3 regions of the Bradyrhizobium sp. 2S1 genome follow, and region 2 is predicted to be linked to each of the others. Evidence: riboswitches for the same ligand, from Rfam matches in the RefSeq annotation. Region 2 holds a riboswitch; each other region holds the start of a gene.
The links. A riboswitch is a leader RNA that binds a small molecule or an ion and turns the genes downstream of it on or off. The one in region 2 is predicted to bind glycine.
Positions count from the first base shown of each region.

Region 1: another riboswitch for glycine. It lies ahead of HAP54_RS29130 (D-amino acid dehydrogenase); the one in region 2 lies ahead of gcvT (glycine cleavage system aminomethyltransferase GcvT).
Region 3: another riboswitch for glycine. It lies ahead of HAP54_RS47075 (ABC transporter substrate-binding protein); the one in region 2 lies ahead of gcvT (glycine cleavage system aminomethyltransferase GcvT).

Region 1 is NZ_CP147717.1:6,146,167-6,148,429, reverse strand. Features, by position in the region: partial or broken gene HAP54_RS29135 (M20/M25/M40 family metallo-hydrolase) at 1-1,049, shown strand, start outside; glycine riboswitch at 1,142-1,248, shown strand; glycine riboswitch at 1,252-1,367, shown strand; gene HAP54_RS29130 (D-amino acid dehydrogenase) at 1,433-2,263, shown strand, end outside.
Region 2 is NZ_CP147717.1:10,016,281-10,018,543, reverse strand. Features, by position in the region: gene gcvT (glycine cleavage system aminomethyltransferase GcvT) at 1-868, opposite strand, end outside; glycine riboswitch at 1,009-1,098, opposite strand; gene alaS (alanine--tRNA ligase) at 1,300-2,263, shown strand, end outside.
Region 3 is NZ_CP147717.1:9,911,737-9,913,999, reverse strand. Features, by position in the region: gene HAP54_RS47075 (ABC transporter substrate-binding protein) at 1-1,188, opposite strand, end outside; glycine riboswitch at 1,454-1,570, opposite strand; glycine riboswitch at 1,574-1,683, opposite strand; gene HAP54_RS47070 (branched-chain amino acid ABC transporter substrate-binding protein) at 1,895-2,263, opposite strand, start outside.

The DNA of each region.
Region 1 (2,263 bases), 3.9 Mb from region 2:
CCGACCTGGGATTCGGCGGCAGTCGAACGCATGCTCGACCTTGCCGCACGCGAGATGGCGATCATGGGTGCGACGATCGAGCGCATCGCCGGTCGCCAGGGCTTTGCCGGCTGCGTCCGCGCCCGTTTTCCTCATCCGAAGCAAGGCCAGCCCGGCATCCTGATATCAGGCCATCTGGACACCGTGCACCCGGTCGGCACCATCGAGAAGCTGAAGTGGCGGCGCGAAGGCAACAAGTGTTTCGGGCCCGGCATCTTCGACATGAAGGGCGGCAACTATCTGTCGGTCGAGGCGATCCGGCAATTGGCGCGCGCCTCCTTCACGACACCGCTGCCGATCACGGTGCTGTTCACCCCCGATGAAGAGGTCGGCACGCCGTCGACGCGCGACATCATCGAGGCGGAAGCCGCGCGCAACAAATATGTGCTGGTGCCGGAGCCCGGCCGTCCGAACAACGGCGTCGTCACCGGTCGCTACGCGATCGCGCGCTTCAATCTGGAAGCAACAGGCAAGCCGAGCCACGCCGGCGCGACGCTGTCGTCGGGCCGATCCGCGAGATGGCCCGGCAGATCATCGCCATCGACGGCATGACCACCGAGGACTGCACGTTCTCGGTCGGCATCGTGCATGGCGGCCAATGGGTCAATTGCGTTGCGACGACCTGCACCGGCGAAGCGCTCAGCATGGCCAAGCGCCAGGCCGATCTCGACCGCGGCGTCGAGCGCATGCTGGCGCTGTCCGGCACCGCCAACGACGTGACATTCAAGGTGACGCGCGGCGTCACCCGCCCGGTGTGGGAGCCGGATGCCGGCACCATGGCGCTCTATGAAAAGGCAAAGGGCCTCGCGGCGGCGATGGGCCTCGATCTGCCGCATGGCAGCGCCGGCGGCGGCTCGGACGGCAACTTCACCGGTGCGATGGGCATCCCCACGCTCGACGGCCTCGGCGTTCGCGGCGCAGACGCGCATACGCTCAACGAACATATCGAGGTCGACAGCCTCGCCGAACGCGGCCGCCTGATGGCGGCACTGCTGGCGACGCTGGACTGACATCGATTTGCACTGCACAACACGTTGGCACTGCCGGATCGAAATTTAGCCTTGTCCAATTTTCAGGCTTCGCCTACGGTCCGGCCGTCCAACACGACGATGCGGGAGAGATCGGAGCAACAACATGCGTGTTGTTGGCTTCGGCGCCGACGGAGCAACCGCCCCGGAAACTCTCAGGCAAAAGGACTGTATCGTCAGGACGATCTGGAGAGAGACGAATATGGCCGCACATCAAGGGCCATGACGTCCACCGAAGGGGATAGTTCGCTATTGGGCTGCGGCCCGATGCGGATCAAGCTCTCAGGTACCGTGACAGATGGGGCGCCGATGCCGGTTTCACCGGTGGTTCGGCGACTCTAACCCACGGGAGCCTGAAGACTATCATGCCTCACATTGCGATCATTGGCGCCGGCATCACCGGCGTGACGACGGCCTATGCCCTGCTCGAACGCGGCTACCGGGTGACTGTCCTCGACAGGCATCGCTACGCCGCGATGGAAACCTCGTTCGCCAATGGCGGACAGCTCTCCGCCAGCAACGCGGAAGTCTGGAACAGCGCCGCGACCATTCTCAAGGGGCTGCGCTGGATGCTCAGAAGCGACGCGCCGCTCTTGATGAACCCGAAGCCGAGCTGGCACAAATATTCCTGGATCGGCGAGTTCGTCGGCCACATCGGCCGCTATCGCAGCAACACCATCGAGACCACGCGGCTCGCCATCGAAGCGCGCAAACATCTTTTCTCGATCGCACAGCGCGAGAACATCGCCTTCGATCTCGAACGCCGCGGCATCCTGCACGTCTATCACGACAAGGCCGGCTTCGAAGCGGGCCTGCGGGTCAACACGCTGCTGCAGCAAGGCGGGCTCGACCGCCGGCCGGTGACCCCTGACGAAATCCGCACAATCGAACCTGCGCTGCAGACGGCCTGCTATGGCGGCTTCTTCACGCCGTCGGACGCGACCGGCGATATCCACAAGTTCACCCGCGGACTTGCCGACGCCTGCATCCGCCGCGGCGCGAGCTTCATCCACGAAGCCGATGTCGATGCGATCGCGCGAGGCGACGACGGCTTCCGCGTCAGTTGGAACGAAGCCGCTTCGCATGATGCTGACGTCGCGACGCAGCATGAGTTGCAGGCCGATGGCATCGTCATCTGCGCCGGGGTGGCGAGCCGTCACTTCGCTGGCATGCTGAACGACCGCGTCAATGTCTAT
Region 2 (2,263 bases):
CGAATTGGGCGAGGATCTTGTCGGCGCCCGGAAAACCGCCGGCACGGGCGCCGCCGCTGCGGCGCACCTTCTGCACCGACCATTCCAGCGCGCCTTCGACTGGCGTCGTCGTGGTGTCGATATCGTGGCCATAGAGGCAGAGCCCGGCTTCGAGCCGCAGGCTGTCGCGCGCGCCGAGCCCGATCGGCAGCACGTCGGGATTGTCCAGCAACGCCGTGACCAGGGCTTCGGCCTTGTCCGCCGGCACCGAAATCTCAAAACCGTCCTCGCCGGTATAGCCGGAGCGCGAGACGAAACAGTCGATATCGGCGACGCGGCGCGGGCCGGCGTCCATGAATTTCATCGAACTGACATCTGCACAAAGTTTCGCCAGCGCCGATTCGGCTGTCGGCCCCTGCAGCGCGATCAGCGCGCGGTCGGCCAGCGACACGATTTCGCAGGCGTCGGAGAGATGCGCGCGCAGATGCGCCTCGTCCTCGGCCTTGCAGGCGGCGTTCACCACCAGGAACAAATGATCGCCGAAATTCGCGACCATCAAATCGTCGAGCAGCCCGCCGTCGTCATTGGTGAATTGGGCGTAGCGCTGCCGTCCCGGCGCGATGCCGACAATGTCCTGCGGCACCAGTTTTTCCAGCGCGAGCGCTGCATCAGTGACCTTGCCGGATTTGGGCTTCAGCGCGAGCTGGCCCATGTGGGACACGTCGAACAGGCCGGCGTTGCTGCGGGTGTGCAAGTGCTCCTTGAGCACGCCGGCGGTGTATTGCACCGGCATGTTATAGCCGGCGAACAGCACCATCTTGGCGCCGCGCGCCAGGTGCAGCGCGTGCAACGGGGTCTGTTTCAGCGGGGAAGTTTCGCGCGCAAGCATCACAGGGCCCTCGCGGTTCCCGCAGGGGACCTATTTCCCCTTGAGAAACCTGCAGAAAGCCCCATCTGTCGCTGTGCCTGAGAGTATTATCCCGTCGGCGGACGCATCGGGGATGACCCCAGCGCCTCTTTCCAGATGTCAGACGTCACGCGGTCCTTTTGCCTGAGAGTTTCCGGGGCGGTTGCTCCTTCGGCGCCGGCGCAAGGCCGGTCTCTCCCGACGTGACTTAGCTATAGGTAGGTAGAAAACACGGCGCCACCAAGACTGTCAACGCAGCCGCAGCAACTATCCAATGGGCTTTGTGCTGCCGCGGCAAGCCCATGATCCGCCTGCACAGTTTCTGGACACCGCAGCTGGCCTTGTCTAAAAGCGTTCGGCCGGAAATGACGCCTTTTTGCGGCTGACCGGCCCCTATTTCCGATTGGATGAACATGAGCAGTGTCAACGACATCAGGGCGACTTTTCTGAACTACTTCAAGGCGAACGGCCACGAAATCGTGCCGTCGTCGCCGCTGGTGCCGCGCAACGACCCGACCCTGATGTTCACGGCGGCCGGCATGGTGCAGTTCAAGAACGTCTTCACCGGCGTCGAGAAGCGTTCCTATCAGCGCGCGACCACCGCGCAGAAATGCGTGCGCGCCGGCGGCAAGCATAACGACCTCGACAATGTCGGGTACACCGCGCGCCATCTCACCTTCTTCGAGATGCTCGGCAACTTCTCGTTCGGCGATTACTTCAAGGAGCGCGCGATCGAGCTCGCCTGGAACCTGGTCACCAAGGATTTCGGGCTGAAGAAGGACAAGCTGCTCGTCACCATCTACCACGACGACGACGAGGCGGCGGGCCATTGGAAGAAGATCGCCGGCTTCTCGGACGACCGCATCATCCGCATCGCGACGTCGGACAATTTCTGGGCGGCGGGCGATACCGGGCCGTGCGGTCCGTGCTCCGAGATCTTCATCGACCGCGGCGAGCATATCTGGGGCGGACCTCCGGGCAGTCCGGAGGAGGACGGCGATCGCTTCCTCGAGTTCTGGAACCTGGTGTTCATGCAGTTCGACCAGGTGACGAAGGAGGAGCGCGTGCCGCTGCCGCGTCCCTCGATCGACACCGGCATGGGCCTGGAACGCATGGCCTTGATCCTGCAAGGCGCCGAAAGCGTGTTCGAGACCGATCTGTTCCGCCATTTGATCGATGCGGCCGCATCCGCGCTCGGACACGGTCCGAACGAGCAGACCGTTGCGTCGTATCGGGTTATCGCGGACCATCTGCGCTCGTCGGCGTTCCTGATTGCCGACGGCGTGCTGCCGTCGAACGAGGGCCGCGGCTACGTGCTGCGCCGGATCATGCGCCGTGCGATGCGCCATGCCCAATTGCTCGGCGCGCATGAGCCGC
Region 3 (2,263 bases), 100 kb from region 2:
CAACTGCGACGCGACGATGGGCTGGGTCTTGAGGGGCACCACATCGGTCGGCGCCAGCATCACGACAGGCGTGCCGTCGTAACCGGATTCGGCGAGCAGCTTCCTGGCCTCGGCCATGCCGCCGCCCTTGACGAGAGAGTCCGATCCGAGATCGGTAGCGAGCGGCGTGTCGCAGCCGAAAACGGCACCGCAAATCTTGTAGAGCTTCGGATCCCCGACCATGGCGTCGAGCACGTCCTTCTGGCTCAGTGCCATCATGGCGGCCCGGCGCACCTTGACGTTGTCGAATGGCGGATAAAGGAAATTCATCCGCCCGATGGTCTGGAAGCCGAGGCCGCTCAGAGGGCGCGACGTCAAATCCTTGTCGGCTTGCAGGATCGGCAGCATGTCGAATGACGGCCGTTCCAGGAAATCGATGTCGCCGGACTGAAGCGCGCTGGTTGCGGTCTGAACGTCGGGCATCGTGATCCATTCGACGCGATCGACCTTCACCACCTTGCCGCCCGAGGTCCAGCTTGGCGGCTCGGCGCGCGGCACATAGTCCTTGTTCTTCTCGTAGACGGCCTTCACGCCGGGCTGGAATTCCGCCGGGACGAACTTGAACGGACCCGAGCCGATCTGCTCGGGGATCGGCCGGTCCGACGGCGTGTCGGCAAGGCGCTTCGGCATCATGAACGGCACAAGCGTGGATGGTTTGCCGAGCGACTCCAGCACCAGGCCGTAGGGCTCCTTGAGTTTCAGTGTGATCGTCCTGGCATCGGGGGCTTCCAGGCTGGCGGTGAAGTCCATCAGCTTCTGGCCCATGCCGTCGACGGCAGCCCAGCGCTTCAATGAAGCGATGCAGTCTTCCGCAGTGACCGGCGTTCCGTCATGCCACTTCAGGCCGTCGCGCAGCGTGAACGTGTAGGTCAGCTTGTCGTCGGACACCTTCCAGTCCGCCATTTGCGGCCGGATCGTGAAGCTGGAGTCCATCGCCACCAGCGTGTCGTAGACCATGTAGCCGTGGTCGCGCGTGATATAGGCCGACGAAACGATCGGATCGAGCGCCCGCAGGTCGGAGTGCATCACCGCCCTGATCGTCTTGGCGTGAGACAGGCCCGGCCACGCCAGCGCCGTGGCGACAAGCAGCCCGCGTAACGCGGTCTTCCAGGACATCGGGGTGTTTTTGGCGCGCGGTGTGACTGACATCATTTTCCTCGGGTGAACGCTGAACGGACTTCGAGTGGTGTTGAAGAGCACGTCGGTTGAACGGAAACGGCTCGCCGGTGCGCGATGCCGTTTGTCATGGCGTCGAGACATCCGTCGAAGGCAGGGCAGTCGCGCGCTCGCGTCGCATGGATGGTCGTTGCGCCGGGGAGGCCGGCGCCGACGGGTGCAATGATGGGCATGTCTTGACGAGGCTCCCGGATGCCAGAGTCACCCCGACGCCGGCGTAAACCGGTGGAGGCGCCCCATCTGTCCCGGTACCTGAGAGCTTGATCCGCTGGAGCCCTTGCTCAATGCAATGGCGCGATGACGGATATCCCCTTCGGTGGACGCCGCATCAAGGATTCGGCGTCTCTCTCCAGATCGTCCTGACGACACGGTCCTTGTGCCTGAGAGTTTCCGGGGCGGTTGCTCCGTCGGCGCCGAACACGAAAACGAAGTGCTCGCTTTCGTTTCGATCTCTCCCGCATCGTCGCGTTGGACGCTCAAACGTTATTGTGCGCTCCAAAACCAGGCAAGATTAAACTTCAATCGTGACCTGCCCAGATCATATGCGTTCGATCTTGCGGGGCTCGTCGCTCCGTCAACTGCGGCAGATGCTCGCGCAATTCGGAAGGCGATCTGCGGAAACAACAACGCCCCGGCGAACCGGGGCGTTGTTCTCGGATTCAGATCAGATGCGAGGGGCTCAGGAGCCCTTCGGATTGATCTCGGTGTAATTGCCCTTGGCGTCCCACTTGTAGACGACGTAGTCGATCGCCTTGATGTCGCCCTTGGCGTCGAAGGCCATCTTGCCGAGCACGGTGTCCCACTGGCCGGCCTTGATCACGTCCATCACCTTCTTGGCGTCGGTCGAGCCGGCCTTGGCGACGGCCTGGGTCCACACCTGCATCGCGGCGTAGGTGTAGAGCGTGTAGCCCTCGGGGTCGATGTTCTTGGCCTTGAACTTCTCGACGATCGCCTTCGCGGTCGGCTTGTTGCGCGGGTCGGGGCCGAAGGTGAACAGGGTGCCTTCAGCGGCCGGGCCGGCGATCGAGGCGAACTCCTTGTCGTTCAT